4 regions of the Mesorhizobium monacense genome follow, and region 1 is predicted to be linked to each of the others. Evidence: predicted binding sites of a transcription regulator. Region 1 holds the regulator's gene; each other region holds the start of a gene.
What was found. The regulator PhoB, encoded in region 1, activates phosphate uptake and scavenging genes when phosphate is short. The targets are predictions, from matches to a motif close to TGTCATNNANCTGTCAT.
Positions count from the first base shown of each region.

Region 2: AC1RUK_RS23905 (ceramide glucosyltransferase) is a predicted target of PhoB. The motif match lies at 2,385-2,401, and genes of this name have one in related genera.
Region 3: AC1RUK_RS29415 (alkaline phosphatase D family protein) is a predicted target of PhoB. The motif match lies at 3,385-3,401, and genes of this name have one in related genera.
Region 4: AC1RUK_RS12325 (PhoX family protein) is a predicted target of PhoB. The motif match lies at 2,057-2,073, and genes of this name have one in related genera.

Region 1 is NZ_CM165567.1:6,600,069-6,605,204, reverse strand. Features, by position in the region: gene xylF (D-xylose ABC transporter substrate-binding protein) at 1-295, opposite strand, end outside; gene AC1RUK_RS31655 (ROK family protein) at 562-1,803, shown strand; gene AC1RUK_RS31650 (DUF6881 domain-containing protein) at 1,832-2,185, shown strand; gene phoB (phosphate regulon transcriptional regulator PhoB) at 2,213-2,902, opposite strand; gene phoU (phosphate signaling complex protein PhoU) at 2,919-3,629, opposite strand; gene pstB (phosphate ABC transporter ATP-binding protein PstB) at 3,668-4,492, opposite strand; gene pstA (phosphate ABC transporter permease PstA) at 4,508-5,136, opposite strand, start outside.
Region 2 is NZ_CM165567.1:4,981,538-4,986,673, forward strand. Features, by position in the region: gene AC1RUK_RS23900 (O-succinylhomoserine sulfhydrylase) at 1-1,091, shown strand, start outside; gene AC1RUK_RS23905 (ceramide glucosyltransferase) at 1,131-2,279, opposite strand; gene apaG (Co2+/Mg2+ efflux protein ApaG) at 2,509-2,901, shown strand; gene AC1RUK_RS23915 (Hsp33 family molecular chaperone) at 3,047-4,081, opposite strand; gene argF (ornithine carbamoyltransferase) at 4,160-5,071, opposite strand; gene AC1RUK_RS23925 (aspartate aminotransferase family protein) at 5,089-5,136, opposite strand, start outside.
Region 3 is NZ_CM165567.1:6,115,795-6,120,930, forward strand. Features, by position in the region: gene ppa (inorganic diphosphatase) at 1-429, shown strand, start outside; gene AC1RUK_RS29400 (hypothetical protein) at 640-1,230, opposite strand; gene AC1RUK_RS29405 (TetR/AcrR family transcriptional regulator) at 1,274-1,891, opposite strand; gene AC1RUK_RS29410 (MFS transporter) at 1,970-3,253, shown strand; gene AC1RUK_RS29415 (alkaline phosphatase D family protein) at 3,474-5,042, shown strand; gene AC1RUK_RS29420 (hypothetical protein) at 5,112-5,136, opposite strand, start outside.
Region 4 is NZ_CM165567.1:2,546,332-2,551,467, forward strand. Features, by position in the region: gene urtA (urea ABC transporter substrate-binding protein) at 1-1,301, opposite strand, end outside; gene AC1RUK_RS12320 (hypothetical protein) at 1,606-2,001, shown strand; gene AC1RUK_RS12325 (PhoX family protein) at 2,129-4,042, shown strand; gene AC1RUK_RS12330 (GMC family oxidoreductase) at 4,101-5,136, opposite strand, start outside.

The DNA.
Region 1 (5,136 bases):
CCGGCCCGATGGCCGAGGCGTCCTGCGCCAGCACGATCAGCGCATTCGCACCCTGCGAGATCAGGCTTTCGACGTCGGTCAGCTGCTTGCCGGGATTGGACTGCGCGTCGGCGGAAATGTACTTGTCGCCGGCAGCCTCGATCGCCGCCTTCATTGCCGCCTCGTCGGTCTTCCAGCGCTCTTCCTGGAAGTTCGACCATGACACGCCAATGACCTTGTCCTTCGCCTGCGCGACCGACGCCAGTGTCAGCGACATGGCGACACCCGCCAGCATGGCGACTGCAAATTTCTTCATGATATCCTCCCTGCGCCGCGCGCGGCGCGACAAAACTGACCCGAAGGTCGGCACAAGGCTCTATTTTTTCGAGCCTCGAAAAAATACTGATGCAACGATGAAGCGCTGTCAACATCGATTCTGATGGATTTTGATGGGTCGGTGACTTTTTTTCGAGTCTCGGAATAAATAAATGACAGGGCTTCCCACTTCTGCCAATATTCAATGAGCGCGTCGACGGCTTTCGACGTCACGAAAGGCTGCGGCGGCAGGGAGGAACGCAGGCCATGTCGGTTGGAATCCGCCACGACGATCTACGCCGGCGCAACCGGGCGATGGTGATTTCGGCTGTGCGCCGGGCCGGCCAGCCGTCACGGACTGAGATCGCCGCGACCACCGGCCTCAGCCATTCGACCATTTCGGCGATCTCGTCGGACCTGATCCAGGAAGGCATCCTCACCGAGAGCAAGCCGAGCGAGACGGCTTCACTGAAGCGCGGCCGGCCGCAGGTCGGCCTCGGCCTCAATCCGGAAGCCACGGCGGTGATGACCGTGGTGCTGTCGCTGAACTTCCTCTCCGTCGCCGTCATCGATTATGCCGGACAGGTCATTGCCGAGGAACAGCGCCGCCTCGACACGCTGACCATGCCGCGCGACGAGCTGATCGGCGAATGCACGGCAATAGTCCGGCGCCGGTTCGAGGATCCGGACCTCGATGTGCGCAGCGTCGCCCGCATCGCGATGGGCATCCAGGGCATCACCGACACCCATGCCCGCGCCATGCTGTGGTCGCCGATCACGTCGCTGACCGACATCCCCTTTGCCGACATTCTGGAAGGCGAATTCGGCATTCCCGCCACCATGGAAAACGACTGCAACATGATGGCGGTGGCGCTGCAATGGCGCGATCCCGACCGCTACCGCGACGATTTCATCGCCATCCTGCTCTCGCACGGCATCGGCATGGGGCTGGTGCTGAAGGGCGAACTGTTCACCGGCACTCATTCGTCCGGCGGCGAGTTCGGCCACATGATCCACCGGCCGGGCGGTGCGCTCTGCCGCTGCGGACGGCGCGGCTGCGTCGAGGCCTATGCCGGCAACTATGCCATCTGGCGCAACGCCAGGATGATGAGCGAGGATGCCGAACCGGTCGATGTCGGCGATGCCGACATGCGCGCGCTCGCCGCGCGGGCGCGCGAGACCGACGGCCCGGAGCGCGAAGCCTATCGCAAGGCCGGCGAGGCGCTCGGCTTCGGCCTTGGCAGCCTGTTCGCACTGATCGACCCGGCACCGGTCGCCATGGTCGGCGTCGGCGCCGCCGCCTTCGATCTGATCGAACCGGCGCTGCGCGAGGCGATTGCCCAGACTGCCGGCGGCCAGCACTCGAAATCGATCTCCTTCGACACCGAGCCGAATGAGTTGCCGCTGATCCGCGAGGGCTGCGCCATGCGCGCGCTCGGCTTCGTCGACCAGGAGATTTTTGCGCCGGGCGTCCAGCAGCGAACGGTCGCCGGCAAGAGCGTTGCCTGAAACGTCAGACCCCCAATCGTGAGCGTCTATGATGAAGAGCTACCGTAACCGGCATGGCGTGACATATTACCTGCCGGACTTCGGCCCGCCAGTCCGTTGGCTTTCTTGCGCCGATGTCTCGTCCCGTGAAACTGATCTTCCCGTCGTGTCCTACTTCGAATGCGACGCCGAAAATCTTGGTTGTCGGGCAATGCACATTTACGCAGATGGTCGCGTGCTCCTCGCCTATCCCGGCGGTCTCGACGGCGATCACTTGCCCGAAGGGGAACTGCCGCCGGTGGGAGAGGTCGACGACCCAGATGGCGCGCAAACCCGCGAGACCACCAAACCCGAGTTCGATGCTCTGTGGGCTGTACTGTCTCGCTTAGAAAGTAGCGCGTGAATCCCGATCTGTCGGGATGGAAGGGTCCTAATCTTCCCTGATGGCGTAGCCGGCGCCGCGGATGGTGCGGATGACGTCGGGCATGCGGCCATTGTTGACCGCCTTGCGCAGCCGGCCGACATGCACGTCGACCGTGCGCTCGTCGATATAGATCGTCTCGCCCCAGACATTGTCGAGCAGCTGGCTGCGCGAAAACACCCGGCCCGGATGCCGCATCATGAATTCGAGCAGTCGGAACTCGGTCGGTCCGAGCCTGATCTCGCTCTTCTTGCGGTAGACCCGGTGCGACTCGCGATCGAGCACGATGTCGCCAACCTTCAGCATGCTGGACAGCACTTCCGGCTTGGCGCGGCGCAGCAGCGCCTTGACCCTGGCCATGAATTCCGGCGTCGAGAACGGCTTGACCAGATAGTCGTCGGCGCCGGTGGAGAGGCCCCGCACGCGGTCGCTCTCTTCGCCACGCGCCGTCAGCATGATGATCGGCAGCCGCTCGGTCTCGGGCCGCATCCTCAGGCGCCGGCAAAGCTCGATGCCGGAAACCGCCGGCACCATCCAGTCGAGCACCAGAAGATCGGGCACATTCTCCTGCAGGCGGATCTCGGCCTCGTCGCCGCGCGTCACCACCTCGACCTGGTAGCCTTCGGACTCCAGATTGTAGCGGAGCAGCACCCCCAGCGGCTCCTCGTCCTCCACCACCATGATGCGTGGCGCGATCATCGGTCGGTTACCCCTGTCATGCCGCCGGCGCGGACATCGCCGTCTCGTCCTGTTTGGGACGATTGGCGGGCAATTGCGAGCCGGTCAGAACGTAGTAGGCGTTCTCGGCAATGTTGGTGACATGGTCGCCGATGCGCTCCAGATTCTTGGCGCAAAACAGCAGATGCGTGCAGGCCGTGATGTTGCGCGGATCCTCCATCATGTAGGTCAGCAGCTCGCGGAACACCGACGTGTACTTGACGTCGATGCGCTCGTCGTCGTTCCGAAGCTTGGCGAGTGCCGCAGCGTCGGCGGCGGCGTATTGCTCGATCACCCGTTGCACCTGGACCAGCACCAGCTGCGCCATCACATCGATGGAGTGCGAGAGGTCGCGCGGCGTGACGCTGAGGCCGACGGTGCCGACGCGCTTGGCGATGTTCTTGGCAAGGTCGCCGATGCGCTCAAGATCGCCGGCCATGCGGATCGAACCGACCACCGCGCGCAGATCGTTGGCCATCGGCTGGCGCTTGGCGATCAGCGTGATGGCGCGGTCGTCCAGCTCGCGCTGGCGCGCATCCATGATGGCGTCGTCTGAGACGACGCGCTGCGCCAGCGCATTGTCCGATGTCAGCAATGCACGGGTTGCCCCGCCGACCATCGAGCCGGCCAGTTCGCCCATGTCGGAGATCAGCTTGCTGATCGCCCCGAGATCCTCGTCGAAAGAGGCGACGGTATGATGTTCACCCATGATCCTGTCCTCGTGCCTGAAAATTGCCGCCGGACCGCTCAGCCGAACCGGCCGGTGATGTAGTCCTGCGTGCGCTTGTCGTCGGGGTTGGTGAACATCTTGTCGGTGGCGCCCTCCTCGACCAGATAGCCGAGGTGGAACATGGCCGTGCGCTGCGACACGCGCGCCGCCTGCTGCATCGAGTGCGTGACGATGACGATCGTGTAATTCTGGCGCAGCTCGTCGATCAGCTCCTCGACGCGGGCCGTGGCGATCGGGTCGAGCGCCGAGCAGGGCTCGTCCATCAGGATCACTTCCGGCGACACGGCGATGGCACGCGCGATGCACAGGCGCTGCTGCTGGCCGCCGGAAAGGCCGGTGCCGGGCTCTTGCAGGCGATCCTTCACCTCGTTCCAGATCGCCGCCTTCTTCAGGCTCGATTCGACGATCTGGTCCATGTCGGCCTTGCGCTTGGCCAGCCCGTGGATGCGCGGGCCGTAGGCGACGTTCTCGTAGATCGACTTCGGGAACGGGTTGGGCTTCTGGAACACCATGCCGACGCGGGCCCTGAGTTCGACGACGTCGATGTTCTTGTCGTAGATGTCCTCTTCGTCCAGCGTGATCTTGCCGGTCACCCGCGCCGAGTCGATGGTGTCGTTCATGCGGTTGAGGCAGCGCAGGAAGGTCGACTTGCCGCAGCCGGAAGGGCCGATCAGCGCCGTCACCTGGTTGAGGCGGACGTCGAGATTAACGTCGAACAGCGCCTGCTTGTCGCCATAGAACACGCCGACCTTGTCGCCGCGCATCTTGATCACTTCGTTCGACTTGGCGTTCATCTTGTCGCCCACTGCATTTTCGAGGGACTGTTCGGTCATGATGTTCATACCAGATGCCTTCTTTTACCAGCGCCGTTCGAAGCGGCGCCGCAGCACGATCGCTGTGATGTTCATGGCCATGAGGAAGACGAGCAGGATGATGATGGCGCCCGACATGCGCTCGACGAAGGCGCGTTCGGCCTCGTTGGCCCACATGTAGATCTGCACCGGCAGCGCCGTCGCCGGATCGAAGGGCGTCTTCGGATAGTCGGCGACGAAGGCGACCATGCCGATCAGCAGCAGCGGCGCGGTCTCGCCCAGCGCACGCGCCAGCCCGATGATGGTGCCAGTGAGGATGCCGGGGGCGGCGAGCGGCAGGATATGCTGGAACACCATCTGCATCTTGGACGCGCCGAGGCCGAGTGCTGCCGAGCGGATCGACGGCGGCACCGCGGCAAGGGCGGCGCGCGTGGCGATGATGATCGTCGGCAGCGTCATCAGCGTCAGCACCAGGCCGCCGACGAAAGCGGCCGAACGCGGCATGCCGAGGAAGTTGATGAACACGGCAAGCCCGAGCAGGCCGAAAACGATCGACGGCACCGCTGCCAGATTGTTGATGTTGACTTCGATCAGGTCGGTGAGGCGGTTCTTCTTGGCGAATTCCTCAAGATAGATCGAGGCGGCGACGCCGATCGGCAGCGCCAAGAGCAGCA
Region 2 (5,136 bases), 1.6 Mb from region 1:
CCCAGGGCTATGTCTACGAGACGGCACAGGCGGCGGAAGCCCGCTTCAAGGGTGAGGAACCGGGCTTCATCTATTCGCGCTATGCCAATCCCACCGTCGACATGTTCGAAAAGCGCATGTGCGCGCTGGAAGGTGCGGAAGACGCGCGCGCCACGGCCTCCGGCATGGCGGCGGTGACGGCTGCCCTTCTGTGCAGCGCCAGGGCCGGCGACCATATCGTGGCGGCACGCGCGCTGTTCGGCTCCTGCCGCTGGGTGGTCGAGACGCTGGCGCCGAAATACGGCATCGAGGCAACGCTGGTCGACGGCACCGATATCGCCAACTGGGAAAAGGCGGTCAAGCCGAACACCAAGCTGTTCTTCCTCGAAAGCCCGACCAATCCGACGCTGGAAGTGGTCGACATCGCCGCCGTCGCTTCGCTTGCCAATTCGATCGGCGCCAGGCTGATCGTCGACAACGTCTTTGCCACGCCCTTGCAGCAGAAGCCCTTGCAGCTTGGCGCCCATATCGTCGTCTATTCGGCGACGAAGCATATTGACGGCCAGGGCCGCTGCCTCGGCGGTGTCATCCTGTCGGACAAGAAGTGGATCGACGAGAATTTGCACGACTATTTCCGCCACACCGGTCCCAGCCTGTCGCCGTTCAACGCCTGGACCCTGCTCAAGGGCCTGGAGACGCTGCCGCTGCGCGTGCGCCAGCAGACGGAAAGTGCCGGCAAGATCGCCGACTTCCTTGCCGAGCGCCCAGAAATCGCCCGCGTCATCTATCCGGGCCGCGCCGACCATCCGCAGGCCGATATCGTCAAGAAGCAGATGACGGGCGGCTCGACGCTGATCTGTCTCGACGTCAAGGGCGGCAAGCAGGCGGCCTTCGCCTTCCAGAACGCGCTCGACATCGTGCTGATCTCCAACAATCTCGGCGACGCCAAGAGCCTGATAACCCATCCGGCGACGACGACGCACAAGAACCTCAGCGACGAGGCGCGCGCCGAGCTCGGCATCGGCCCGGGCACGCTCAGGCTTTCGGTCGGACTTGAGGATGCGGACGATCTGCTCGCCGATGTCGAACAGGCGCTGAAATCCGCCAAATAAAGGGTCCAGACTGCGATTGGACAAACGCCTGAGCGTTGCTCAGGCGCCCTCTTCCAGCTCGGTCATAGCCTTGGTGCGGATGGTCATCGCATTGCCGCGCCAGTCGACCGAGCCGCCGAGCCAGCCGCGCGCCCAGATCGCCGGCAGCATCAGGTCACGCACCATCATCGCCGGAATGGTACGTGGCGACAGATACCAGCCCTTGGCCCAGGCCAACGCGCATTCCGGCGCATAGGCGAGCGCCAGAACGCAGAGCACGGTGAGCGGCAGACTGATGCCGGCGCCGGCCGCTGCGACCAGGGCCAGTGCCAGCGGCACGGCCACGCCGGTCAGGATTTCGGGGGCGAAGAACAACGGGAAGGTGACGCGGCGCAGGCGCGCCCAACGGGCCTGGCGCGACCATATGTCACCGAGACGGCGCTCCCCAAGCGGCTGCTCGAAGGGCGAAGCGACAAGATTGACGCGCAGCCCCAGCCCGTTGACCAGCTTGGTCGCGGCGGCGTCCTCGGCGATCTCGGCGGCAAGCGCGCGGATGCCGCCATTGGCGTCGAGCACAGGCTTCTTCCACAGCATGCTCTTGCCTTGGGCGAAGCCCAGGCCGACCGCCTCGCCTGTGTATTGCCAGCGCGCCTGTAGCGTGTTGAGGAAGACGCATTCGACCTCGGCCCAGAAGCCGTCCGGACGCGAGCCGATCGGCGTCGAGCAGACAAGGCCGGTGTCGGGCCGCCACGCCGCCATCAGGTGCTGGACATAGTCCCTCGGCATCAGCACGTTGGAATCGGCAAGGATGACCCAGTGGTGGCGCGCCGCTTCCCAACCCTTGACGCAATTGTTGAGCTTCGGATTGGCGCTAATGCGGTCGTCGCCGATCAGCAGCCGGGCCGGTATCTTCGGAAACCGGACGATCGCCCTGTTTATCAGCTTGACCACCGGATCGTCGGCATGGGCGACACAGAAGACGAGCTCGTAGCGCGGCCAGTCGAGCGAGAAGGCGCGCTGAAGCGTCTCCTCGGTGAACGGTTCGACGCCGCGGGAGGGGATGACGATCGACACCGGCGGCGCCTTGCCGGCTGGCCGCGCAAGGGTGCGCGGCCGCTTCAGCCTGAAGGCCGCAAGCAGGATGCTGGCGAGATTTGAAAGAATGAGGGCTGTCGAAAGCAGGGCGGCGGCGATGACGATCAGTTCCATCGAGATCTCGTCACTCCGGAAAGCCGGCCGGAAGAGGGCCGTTTTGAACAGGTCGACAGAGCGCCCGAGTCGCCCGGCACGGTCCGTGCACACCATCATTGTCATGTGTCACTTAAATGACATTGTTTGGCGGCAGGTGCGCACAAAGACGGAAGAGACAGGCGCCGCGCTCCGTTGACCTAGTCAAAGAGCGCGCCGAGACTTCCGCCGGGACTGTTTGGAGTAGCTCATGTACCGCGCCATTACGCGCAACATCGAAGTGCAGGTCAGGCCGTTCTATCTGGAGGATCGCTCCGATCCGTCGGAGAACCGCTATGTCTGGGGCTACCACGTCACCATCGACAACCAGTCGGACGAGTTCGTGCAGCTAATGTCGCGCTACTGGCACATCACCGATGGCAGCGGCCGGGTCGAGGAGGTGCGCGGCGCCGGCGTCGTCGGTGATCAGCCCGAACTCAACCCTGGCGACAGCTACCAATATACGTCCGGCTGCCCGCTCTCGACACCATCGGGCATCATGGTCGGCCACTACACGATGCGCAACAAGCGGGGCGAGACGTTCGACATCGCCATCCCCGCCTTCTCGCTCGATCTGCCGGGCACGCGCCGGACGGTGAACTGAGAACGGCGCCCCAGGTACCGAAAGGTATCGCTGCCCCTCATCCGCCTGCCGGCGTTCGTCGTTCGAAAAGCCAAGCAATTGGCTTTTCGTCCGCTGCGCGGACCACTCCTCACCTCCCCGTATAGCGACGGGGAGAAGGACTGTCTCACTGCGCCGCAGCGAATTCAGCCGGGTCGAAATCGTATTGCGTCGAGCAGAACTCGCAGGCGACATGGATGCCGCCATCCTCGGTGCTGTCCTTGATCTCCTGCGCCGAGAAGCCTTCGAGGATGCCGCGGATCTTCTCGCGCGAGCAGGAACACTGGTCGGCCACCGGCACGCCGCCGAAGACACGCACGCCATGCTCGTGGAACAGCCGGTAGAGCAGCCGCTCGGCGCCGACGGTCGGATCGATCAGCTCGGTCGGCTCGATGGTGCCGAGCAGGGCGAGAAGCTCCTGCCAGGAATTATCGACCGGGTCATGGACCTCGTCGCGCGGATCGCCGTCGCCACCGGAAATGTCCGGCACACGCATGCGCTCCGGCGATTGCGGCAGGAACTGCGCCAAGAGACCGCCGGCGCGCCACTGCTCGCGGGGACCACCTATGCCGGGCGTCACCAGCTTGGCAACCGAAAGCCTGAGATCGGTCGGGATCTGCTCCGACTGGCGGAAATAGGTGCGCGCGGCCTCTTCCAGCGTCTCGCCGTCGAGCTGAACGATGCCCTGGTAGCGCTGCGTATGCGCGCCCTGGTCGATGGTCAGCGCCAGCACGCCGTTGCCGAGCAGCGTCTGTTGCGAGATTTCGCCGGCAGCCGTCAGCGCCTCGAGCCGGTCGGGATCAAAGCGTGCATAGGCGCGCAATGCGGATGGCGTCGTAAAATCCGCCACCAGCATGTCGACGGGCCCGTCGGTGCGGGTCTGCAGGATGAACTTGCCCTCGAATTTGAGCGAGGTGCCAAGCAGCACCGTCAGCACGCAGGCCTCCGCCAGCAGGCGGGCGACCGGTTCGGGATACTCGTGGCGGCCAAGGATAGCGTCGAGCATCGGTCCTAGCTGGACGGTGCGGCCGCGCACGTCGAGCGGGGCGACCTCGAACGGCACGACGTGATCGTCGCCAGCATAGCCGAATTCGCCGAGTTGAGGGTGATGTTCAGTCACTTGACGGGTTTCCAACATGACAAAGCTCCGGCGCGCGGCCATGCGGCCCGGAGGGGCACATGCACCGAAACGCGCTCAATTTGCGTGATGGCCCGCAGATAGGCATCACACCTCCGGAGATCAAGCGCCCAGGCACCAGGCCAAAACCGCCTTCTGGGCGTGCAGCCGGTTCTCGGCTTCGTCGAACACCACCGAATGCGGCCCGTCGATCACCTCGTCGGTGACCTCCTCGCCGCGATGCGCGGGCAGGCAATGCATGAACAGCGCGTCGGGCTTCGCCTTGGCCATCAGCGCCGCATTGACCTGATAGGGCAGGAAGACGTTGTGGCCGCGGGCACGATGCTCCTGGCCCATCGACACCCAGCAGTCGGTGACGATGCAATCGGCCTGATGGACGGCCTCCTCGGGCGAGCGGGTGAAGCTCAGCTTGCCGCCATTGGCCTTCGACCAGTCGACATGCTTCTCGTCCGGCTCGCTGCCTTCCGGCACCGCGACATTGAGGTTGAAGCGGAAGCGCGCCGAGGCTTCGAGCAGCGAATGCAAGACATTGTTGCCGTCGCCGGTCCAGGCGATGGTCTTGCCAGCCACCGGACCGCGATGCTCCTCGAAGGTCATGATGTCGGCCATCAGCTGGCAGGGATGGGTGTCGTCAGTCAGCCCGTTGATGACCGGAACGGTGGCGTTATCGGTCAGTTCGAGCAGCCGCTCATGCGATGTGGTGCGGATCATGATGGCGTCGACATAGCGCGACAGCACCTTGGCGGTGTCGGCGATGGTCTCGGAGCGGCCAAGCTGCATCTCTGTGCCGGTGAGCATGATGGTTTCGCCGCCAAGCTGGCGCATGCCGACGTCGAAGGATACCCGCGTGCGCGTCGACGGCTTGTCGAAGATCATCGCCAGCACCTTGCCCTCGAGCGGCTTGGTCCGCTCGCCGGCCTTGAGCCTGGCCTTTCGCACCACCGCATCGTCCAGCATGAAGCGCAGGTCGCCTTCGGAAACGGCGGACAGATCGGTGAAATGGCGAACGCTCATCGGGAATGGTTCCAGGATTACTTCGCGGCGGCCGCGGCGATGGCATCGGCCAGGCCCTTGGCGCC
Region 3 (5,136 bases), 480 kb from region 1:
GAGGCCGGCACGCTGTTCGTCGACCGCTTCCTGCACACCTCGATGCGCTATCCCGGCAATTACGGCTTCGTGCCGCACACGCTGTCGGGCGACGGCGACCCGATCGACGTGCTGGTCTGCAACACGCGCGCGCTGGTGCCGGGCTGCGTCATCAATGTGCGGCCGATCGGCGTGCTGATCATGGAAGACAATGCCGGCCAGGACGAAAAGATCATCGCCGTGCCATCGCCCAAGCTGACGCTGCGCTACGAGAACGTCACCGAGTACACGCAGCTGCCCGACATCACGCGCCAGCAGGTGCAGCACTTCTTCGAGCATTACAAGGATCTCGAACCCGGCAAATGGGTCAAGATCGAAGGCTGGCACGATTCGAAATATGCCAAGAAGATGATCGTCGACGCGATCGAGCGGGCGAAGGCGAGCAAGTAGGCGACGACGCTAGGGGTGCGAGCAGGGGCTAAGCATGGCGCTGCCCCTCATCCGCCTGCCGGCACCTTCTCCCCGTATAGTGACGGGGAGAAGGGAGTAGCTCGGGCCCCGGCTTCTCATTCTGCAGCGTATGTGATTGGCGAAAGCTGCGATGATGGCTTCTTTCTCCCCGTCACTATACGGGGAGAAATGCCCGGTCGTTTCAACGCCTCAGTTATCAACCCGACCGAAATCGGGCGCGTCGCCGATCACCACGCGCTTGTCCTTGCCGCAGGCAAAGCTCTTCGCCTTGTCGTCGGCCAGCTTGCGGGCCTGGTCGTTGGCTTGCGGGTTGCCGGTGGCCAGCACCAGCCCGACGGTGCAGCCGTCATGGGCCTCCGGCTGCGCGACCTTGGCGACGACGAGCACCTCGGTCGGCTTGTTCTCGTCCTCGGGATTGCCGATCGAACGACGGTGGATGACGGCGAAGGGGATGGCGATGTCGCCCTTGGTCTCGATGCGCCATTCGACCTTGGGACCGGCCGAGTTGAAGCCGGAAAAGCTCTCCCAGACCGAGGTCATGTCGTCGGACGGAAAGCCGTAGTAAAGCAACTCGCGGGCGTCGTCATAGGCGACCAGCACCGGATAGCCACGATAGCCCGAGCAGGCGAGATTGGCCCAGTCGCCATCGCCTTCCTCGGCCTTCGCATAGGTGACGCAATCCTTCTTCCAGTCGAGGTCGGTGTAGGCGCTGGATATGCCGTCGGCGTGGGCCGCCTGGCAGAGACCGGCGAGGGCAAGCGGGATCAGAAGAGAGCGCATGCGGACAACTCCGTTTCGAGCTGCCGCAGCGTATCGTCAAACGCTATTTCTTCAAGCTGGCTTCGATCAGCAGGTCGGCGTTGCGGGCAACCGACGCCGCCGGCCCGCCTAGCCCGAACAGCTGGCCGCTGATGTAGGCGCCCTCGATCAGGAGCAGCAGTCCATCGCCCAGCGTGTCGGAATCGGCAGCGCCCATGGCGGTTGCCATGGCGCGCAGGCGGCGCCGCAGTTCCTGCTTGTTGGCTTCGCTCACCACGCGCGCCGGGTGTCCGTGCTCGGGATATTCGACCGCCGCGTTGGTCATGCCGCAGCCGCGGTAATCGGGTCTTTGCGTGCGCTTGCCGACGCGGGTCAGGAAAGCGTTGATCTGGGCGCGCGGAGTGCCGGGATGGGCATCGACCGCCTCGTCGAAGCGCTCCCAGAACTCAAGGTCGTATTGCCGCAGGTAGGACGCGGCCAATTCATCCTTGGACGGAAAGCTGCGGTAGAGGCTGGGCTTGGTGACGCCGGCGCGCCTGACGATCTCGTCGACGCCGATCGCCCTGATGCCTTGCCGGTAGAAGAGGTCGCGGGCCACGTCGAGGATCTTCTCGCCGGCTCTCGGCAGGGCCGACGCGTGCGGGTCCTTGATGGACGGTTCAATTTTATTGTCCGATGGCATGCAAAAGACTCGCTTGACAATGTTACTGACCGGTACGTATGGATAGTACCACCCAATTGCAACGTACCGGTCAGTAACATGATAGCTCAATCCCGTCCGTTTGGCCAGCGCTACGCTTTCGTCGTGGTCGGTGTCATCTTCCTCTGCCTGTTGATCGCGGCCGGGCTTCGCTCGGCACCCTCGGTCATGATGCTGCCGTTGGAGGAGAGTTTTGGCTGGCGGCGCGATGTCGTCTCGCTGGCCGCCGCCATCGGTATCTTCCTCTACGGCCTGACCGGGCCGTTTGCCGCGGCTTTGATGGAGCGCATCGGCCTGCGCCGCACGCTGCTGGCCTCGCTGCTGATCATGTCGGGTTCGACGGCGCTCAGCCTGCTGATGACCAAGCCATGGCATCTACTGATCACCTGGGGCGTGTTTTCCGGCATCGGTTCGGGTGCGGTCGCCACCGTGCTCGGGGCCACCATCGTCAATCGCTGGTTCAAGACCAATCGCGGCCTGGTGATGGGCCTGATGTCGGCCTCCAGCGCCACCGGCCTGCTGGTGTTCCTGCCGCTGCTCGCCGCGCTGGCGCAGGCGGGCGGCTGGAAGCCGGTCGCCATCGCCATCGCGATCGCCACTGCCGCTCTGGTGCCGCTGGTCTGGCTGCTGGTGCCGGAGCGCCCGGCCTCGATCGGCATGGTGCGCTACGGCGCGGAGGCCGACGACGTGCCGCCGACATCGCCGGCATCCCAGGGCAATTTCCTGGCGCATACGCTGGGCACGCTGCGGCGCGCCGCCGGCACCCGCGTGTTCTGGTACCTGTTCGCCACCTTCTTTGTCTGCGGCTTCACCACCAACGGGCTGGTCGGCACCCATCTGATCGCCTTCTGCGGCGATATGGGCATCGGCGAGGTGCAGGCTGCCGGCCTGCTGTCGATGATGGGCATCTTCGACCTGATCGGCACGACGCTGTCGGGCTGGCTCACCGACCGCTTCGATCCGCGCAAGCTGCTCGGCGTCTACTATGCCATCCGCGGCCTGTCGCTGATCTACCTGCCCTATTCCGGTTTCTCGGCGACCAGCCTGATCATCTTCGCCGTGCTCTACGGCCTCGACTGGATCGCCACCGTGCCGCCGACGCTCAGGCTTGCCAACGAGGCATTCGGCGACCGCAGTGGACCGATCGTCTTCGGCTGGATCGTCGCCGGGCACCAGGTGGGTGCGGCAAGCGCCGCCTTCTTCGGCGGCACCATGCGCGAGCTGCAAGGCAATTACGAACTGGCCTTCATGATCGCCGGCATGACGGCAATAGCCGCCGCCTGTATCTCGCTGCTGATCAACACTAGCCGGCCGCCTTTCGATCCGGAGCCGCAGGCGGCTTAAGGCGATGTTCAGGTGATGCCGGCCTGACCTGAATCTCGACACGCCTTCGCGGACGGCAATAACCCAACTCAAAAAAGGGGCGGCCTGATCATCAGGCCGCCACCTTCGATATGAGACGCCCGCCTGTTGGTTGTTACGAAACCTTCATGGTTTGGAGATGTGGCTGAAACATTGAGGCTGGACCTTGGGGGCACCGTTCGCAGCCATCCAGGAGACAGCCATGAACAGAATTTCCCGCCGCGCTTTCGTCACCTCCGCCAGCGCCCTTGGCCTGGTCGGTGCATCGGGCCTTGCGATGCCCTATTATTCGCGCGCCAATCAGCGGCCGGGCTTCACCCATGGCGTCCAGTCGGGCGATGTCGATGCCACCAGTGGCATGGTGTGGACGCGCACGGACCGTCCGTCGCGCGTCATGTTCGAAGTCTCGACGACGGAGAGTTTCGCCAATGCAACGCGGCTTGCGCCGCTCGATACGTCGCCGGCCAGCGACTACACGGTGAAGCGGCTGCTCACCGAGCTTGCCTCCGACCAGGACATCTTCTACCGCATGACGGCGGCCGACCTCGCCGACATCAATGCCGTCTCCGAGCCGAACGTCGGGCGCTTCCGTACAGCGCCTGCCTCCAAGCGCGATATCAAGTTCGCTTGGTCGGGCGATACCGCCGGCCAGGGCTGGGGCATCGACGAGACCGGCATGAAGACCTACGCCACGATCGGCAAGCACACGCCCGACTTCTTCCTGCATTCCGGCGACACCATCTATGCCGACGGCGCGATGAAGGACGAGGTCGACCTGCCCGGCGGCGGCAAGTGGAAGAACGTCGTGCTCATCGACGGCAAGCGCAAGGTCGCCGAGACGCTGGACGAATACCGGGACCAGTGGAAATACAACATGATGGACAAACACGTGCTCGGCCTCTGCGCCATCTGCCCGACCTTCTACCAGTGGGACGACCATGAGGTGCTGAACAACTGGTCGGACTCGAAGGATTTGAGCGCCGACAACCGCTACACGGAAAAATCCATCCATGTGCTGGCGGCCCGCGCGGCCCGCGCTTTCCACGAAATGACGACGATCCGCTACGAGCCGTCCGAACCCGGCCGCGTCTACCGCAAGATCGCCTATGGGCCGCTGCTCGACGTGTTCTTCCTCGACATGCGCTCCTATCGCGGCCCCAACAGCCCGGGCATGCAGGATACGATGACGCCGCAGTCGCGCATGCTTGGCGAACAGCAGACCAAGTGGCTGAAGCGCGAGCTGGCCAACTCCAACGCGACCTGGAAGATCATCGCCGCCGACATGCCGCTCGGCCTCGTCGTCTGGGACGACGCCGCCAAGAAGGCCGGCGCCGAAGCGGTCAGCAATGGCGACAATGGTGCGCCAAAGGGTCGCGAACTCGAGATCGCCGACCTGCTGCGCTACATCAAGAACGCCGGCATCAGCAACACGGTGTGGCTCACCGCCGACGTGCACTACACGGCGGCGCACTACTACAATCCGGACAAGGCACAGTTCCAGGATTTCAACCCGTTCTGGGAATTCGTCTCCGGCCCGATCCACGCCGGCACGTTCGGCCCCAACGATTTCGACATGACCTTCGGGCCGGAGCTGAAATTCATCAAGGCGCCGACCGCCGAGCAGGGCCAGAACCTGCCGCCGTCGGCCGGGCTGCAGTTCTTCGGCCTCGTCGACATCAACGGCGCCAGCGAACAGATGACGGTGCGGCTGATGGATCGCGACGACAACGAGCTTTACAAGGTCACCCTCGATCCTGTGCGGTCGGCGTAAGGCTGCGGAGTGGCGGGATTCAAAGGTGCTGGAGCGTCCCATTCGCGTGCCCAAGGGGCGCGCGGCGCTCTAGTCAGGATAGCAGGCGACGGGA
Region 4 (5,136 bases), 2.8 Mb from region 1:
CCCTTGCCGCCGCACTTGCCGGTGGCAACATTGAAGTTGCCGCATGACAAAGGCGCGCGCCAATCGGAGATCAGGTCCTTGGAGTCAGGCAGGTAGTCGGACCATTCGTCGCCCATCACGAGACCGGGGGTCTGCGACACCGTCTCGAACTGGCCGTCGGCCTGGATTTCGCCGATCAGCACCGGCTTGGTGATGTGATGGTTCGGCATCATCGTCGAATAGCCACCGGTCAGGTTCGGAACGGAGACGCCGATCATGGCGTCGATGACCTTGTCCGGATCGGTTGTGCCAGCCTTCTCGACCGCCTTCACCCACATGTTGAAGCCGATATAGTGAGCTTCCATCGGGTCGTTGGTGGTGCGCTTGTCGTTCTTGATGAACTTGTGCCAGTCGGCGATGAACTTCTCGTTCTCCGGCGTGTCGACGCTTTCAAAGTAGTTCCAGGCGGCGAGATGGCCGACCAGCGGCGCGGTGTCGAGACCGGCAAGCTCTTCCTCGCCGACCGAGAAGGCCATGACCGGGATGTCCTCGGCCTTGATGCCCTGGTTGCCGAGTTCCTTGTAGAACGGCACATTGGCGTCGCCATTGACGGTCGAGACGACGGCGGTCTTCTTGCCGGCCGAACCGAACTTCTTGATCGCCGAGACCTCGGTCTGCCAGTCGGAGAAGCCGAACGGCGTGTAGTTGACCATGATGTCTTCCGCCGCGACGCCCTTCGCCTTCAGATAGGCTTCGAGGATCTTGTTGGTGGTGCGCGGATAGACATAGTCGGTGCCTTCGAGCACCCAGCGCTTCACCGAACCGCCGTCCTCGCTCATCAGGTAGTCGACGGCCGGGATCGCCTGCTGGTTGGGTGCGGCACCCGTGTAGAACACGTTGCGCTCGCTTTCCTCGCCCTCATACTGGACGGGGTAGAACAGGATGTTGTCGAGCTCTGAGAAGACCGGCAGCACCGATTTGCGCGACACAGAGGTCCAGCAGCCGAACACGGCGGCGACCTTGTCCTTGGAGATCAGCTCGCGCGCCTTTTCAGCGAACAGCGGCCAGTTGGACGCCGGATCGACGACGACCGCCTCGAGTTTCTTGCCGAGCAGACCGCCCTTGGCATTCTGCTCCTCGATCAGCATCAGCATGGCATCCTTCAGCGTCGTCTCCGAAATCGCCATGGTCCCCGACAGCGAATGCAGGATACCGACCTTGATCGTGTCGTCCGCCGCCCTCGCGGGAGCCGACGCCAACAGGCCGGCAGCAACCACGCTTGCCGAAAACATTTTTGTTATTTTTGAGAAATTTCCCCTCATATTCCACACTCCCGAGCTGGTTGATTGCACCGCAACAAAGCTATGCAACCACCGTGCCAAACTGTGAAACGAGGTCGGTCACGCCGCGATATCCCAGCCTTATCAGCCGGTTACTATATTAGACGCCAAGCATGAATGGTGCCGACTGAAAACCCGAATGAGGAGAAATTGCGCACACCTGCCTAGATTCTGCCCAAATTTGGCCAATGCCTAAATTTTGAGCCTGCGACATCACGACGACATGCGTCAACGGTTGCGGCGCGGCATGGAAATGGGGCAAGGTCGGCCTTCAACGAGCGACGTCATGGCATCCAGGCTTTCCTGCATTTTCAGCATCTTGCTTCTGTCTGCCGGCACGGGCAGCGCGCGTGCCGACTTCACCGACGGCAAGCTGCCCGACGGAACCTACCATTGTGAGGTCTACCTGCTCGGCCTGTTCCTCAACCTCGGCGACATCACCATCAAGGGCAACATCTATACCGGCCCGGTGACGTTCGGGACCGCGCCGCAAGCCTACAATTACCAGATGGACGCCAACGGCGTGATCAGCTGGCTGGGGCCGCTTGGCGGCTACACCACCGGTGGCAACTCGATCTCGCTGACGCAAGCTACGCTCGACGGACAGACCAGCCCCTCCTTCGACATCATCATGAAGCAGCCCGACGGCGCCTTTACCGCTTCGACCTGTACGAAGAGCTGAGCGGCGGCGCCTAGGCGCTGGTCTGCCGCACCGTCGCGGCGAAAGTTTCCTCTCATGTCATCGGGATGTTGCCGAAACGGACTAGGCAGCGGTGCGCCGTCACCATCCACCCAGAGAGGCAGACACCATGGCCAACGCACCGTCTTCATCCTCCCCCGTCATTCGCGACGTCATCGCCGCGCGCGTCTCGCGCCGCGAAATGCTGAAGGGCAGCCTTGCCTCCGGGGCGCTGATCGCCGGCGGCAGCTTCGTCGGTTCGCTGTTTGCCGGGGAAACCCATGCCGCGGCAGCGCTGTCGACACTCGGCTTTCCCGAGCTGAAGCGCGTCTACGACAAGACCCATGCGGCCGCCGAAGGCTATGAGACGACGATCGTCGCGCGCTGGGGAGATGCGCTTGCCGCCGGCTTGCCGGAGTTCGACGGCACCAAGGTCTCAGCCGACGAGCAGGAAAAGCGTTTTGGTTACAATTGCGATTACATCGCCTTCATGCCGCTGCCGAAAGGCTCGGTGAATTCCGACCACGGCCTGCTCTGCGTCAACAACGAATACATCTCGCCCAATGTGATGTTCCCCGGCATGACCGAGGACGATGCCGGCAAGGCGATGACCAAGGAACAGGTCGACCTCGGCATGGCCGCGATGGGCCATTCGATCGTCGAAGTGATCCTGAAGGACGGCAAGTGGGGAACCGTCGAGGACAGCCCGCTCAACCGCCGCATCACGGTGACCACCGAGATGACCGTCTCCGGGCCCGTCGCCGGCCATGCGCTGATGAAGACCTCGGCCGACGCGACCGGCGCCAAGGTGTTCGGCACCAGCTACAATTGCAGCGGCGGCGTCACGCCCTGGGGCACGGTGCTGACCTGCGAGGAAGGCGTTGCCGACCTGTTTGGCGGTGATCCGAAGGCGGCACCAATTGCCGACATCCTCGACCGCTACGGTTTCGACGGCTCCGACATCTATGGCCGTGGCCGCTTCCACGACCGCTTCAACCTCGACAAGGAACCGAACGAGGCCAATCGTTTCGACTGGGTGGTCGAGATCGACCCTTATGATCCGCAGTCGAAGCCGGTGAAGCGCACCGCTCTTGGCCGCATGTCGCATGAGGCTTCCACGGTCGTGCGCAACAAGGACGGCCGCGTCGTCGTCTACATGGGCGACGACGACTATTTCGAATACATGTACCGCTTCGTCTCCAGCAAAGCCTACGACCCGGCGAACCCCGCTTCCGGCAACAATTTGCTCGACGACGGCGTGCTTTCGGTGGCGCGTTTCGACGCCGACGGCACGATGAGCTGGCTGCCGCTGGTGCACGGCCAGGGCAAGCTGACCGCCGAAAACGGTTTTGCCGACCAGGCCGAGGTGCTGCTCAAGACGAGGCTAGCCGCCGATGCGCTGGGTGCCACGCCGATGGACCGGCCCGAGGACATCGAGACCAATCCGGTGACCGGCCGCGTCTATGCGGTGATGACCAAGAACAAGAAGCGCGACCAGTCGAAGGTCAACCCGGCCAATACGCGGCCGGAAAACCTCTGGGGCCACATCGTCGAGCTGATCCCGCCCGACGGCCGTGGCGCGGACGCCAACCATACTGCGGAAAAATATGCCTGGGATCTGTTCGTGCTGTGCGGCAATCCGAAGGACGCAGCGATCGGAGCCACCTTCCATCCTGACACCTCGGACAATGGCTGGTTCGTCTGCCCCGACAACATCACCTTCGATCCGGCCGGCCGGCTGTGGGTGGCGACGGACGGCGCCAATGATTTCGATCTGCCGGACGGCGTCTACGGTGTCGACACCGAAGGGGTGGCGCGCGGCCTGCCAAAACTGCTGTTCACCTGCCCGCATGGCGCGGAGGCGACCGGCCCCTGTTTCACGCCGGATGGCACGACGCTGTTCCTGTCGATCCAGCATCCGGCCGAGGATGCCGAGACGCTGGACAAGGCACAGACGCTCTGGCCCGATTTCAAGGACGGCCAGCCGCCACGCCCCTCGGTTGTCGCCATCCGCCGCAAGGATACGCAGCCGGTCGGCGCATAGAAAAAGGCGCGGAACATGCCAGATATGTTCCGCGCCAGCAGGCAATCGGGAGGAGTGCCTAAATGCTCTTTTCCGACATCTGGTTGGCGATGTAGTCAGCCTGGCGGATCGCCAGCGAGACGATTGTCAGCGTCGGGTTTTCTGCCCCGCCGGTGGTGAACTGGCTGCCGTCGGACACGAACAGGTTCTTGATGTCGTGCGTCTGGCCATGCTTGTTGACGACGCCTTCGGCCGCTTTCTCGCTCATCCGGTTGGTGCCGAGATTGTGGGTCGACGGATAGGGCGGCGTCGGGAAGGTCCGGGTGGCGCCGACCGCCGCATAGAGCGCCTGGCCTTGTTTGTAGGCGTGATCGCGCATTGCGGTGTCGTTGGCATGGTCGTCGAAATGGACGTCGGCGATCGGCAAGCCATGCTCGTCCTTCTCGTCGGCATGCAACGTGATGCGGTTTTCCGCACGCGGCATGTCCTCGCCGACGATCCACAGACCCGCCATGTGGTCGTAGTGGTCGAGCGCGGTGGTGAAGGAGCGGCCCCAGCCACCAGGGTTGAGGAAAGCAGCCATGAACGGCAGGCCGAGCGCGAGCGTCTCCATTTCATAGCCACCGACGAAGCCGCGTGACGGATCATGGCGCGCCTCGTCGCGGATGATGCCGGCCATGGTTGTGCCGCGATACATGTGCACCGGCTTGTCGAAGATGGCGTAGACCGAACCGGTGGTGTGGCGCATGTAGTTCTTGCCCACCTGCCCCGACGAATTGGCGAGCCCATGCGGGAATTTGCTCGATTCCGAATTGAGCAGCAGGCGCGGGCTTTCGATTGAATTTCCGGCGACGGCGACGATGCGGGCCTTCTGCTCCTGCAGCTTGCCGTCCTTGTCGGCATAGACGACGCCCGTCACCTTGCCGCTGGCGTCATGGTTGATCTTGACCGCCATGGCATTCGGCCGGACCTCGAGATGGCCGGTCGCCTCGCCCTTGGGGATCTCCGTGTAGAGCGTCGACCATTTGGCGCCCCATTTGCAGCCCTGGAAGCAGAAGCCGGTCTGCTGGCAGGAATTGCGGTCATCGCGCTCAACCGAATTGATGGCCATGTTG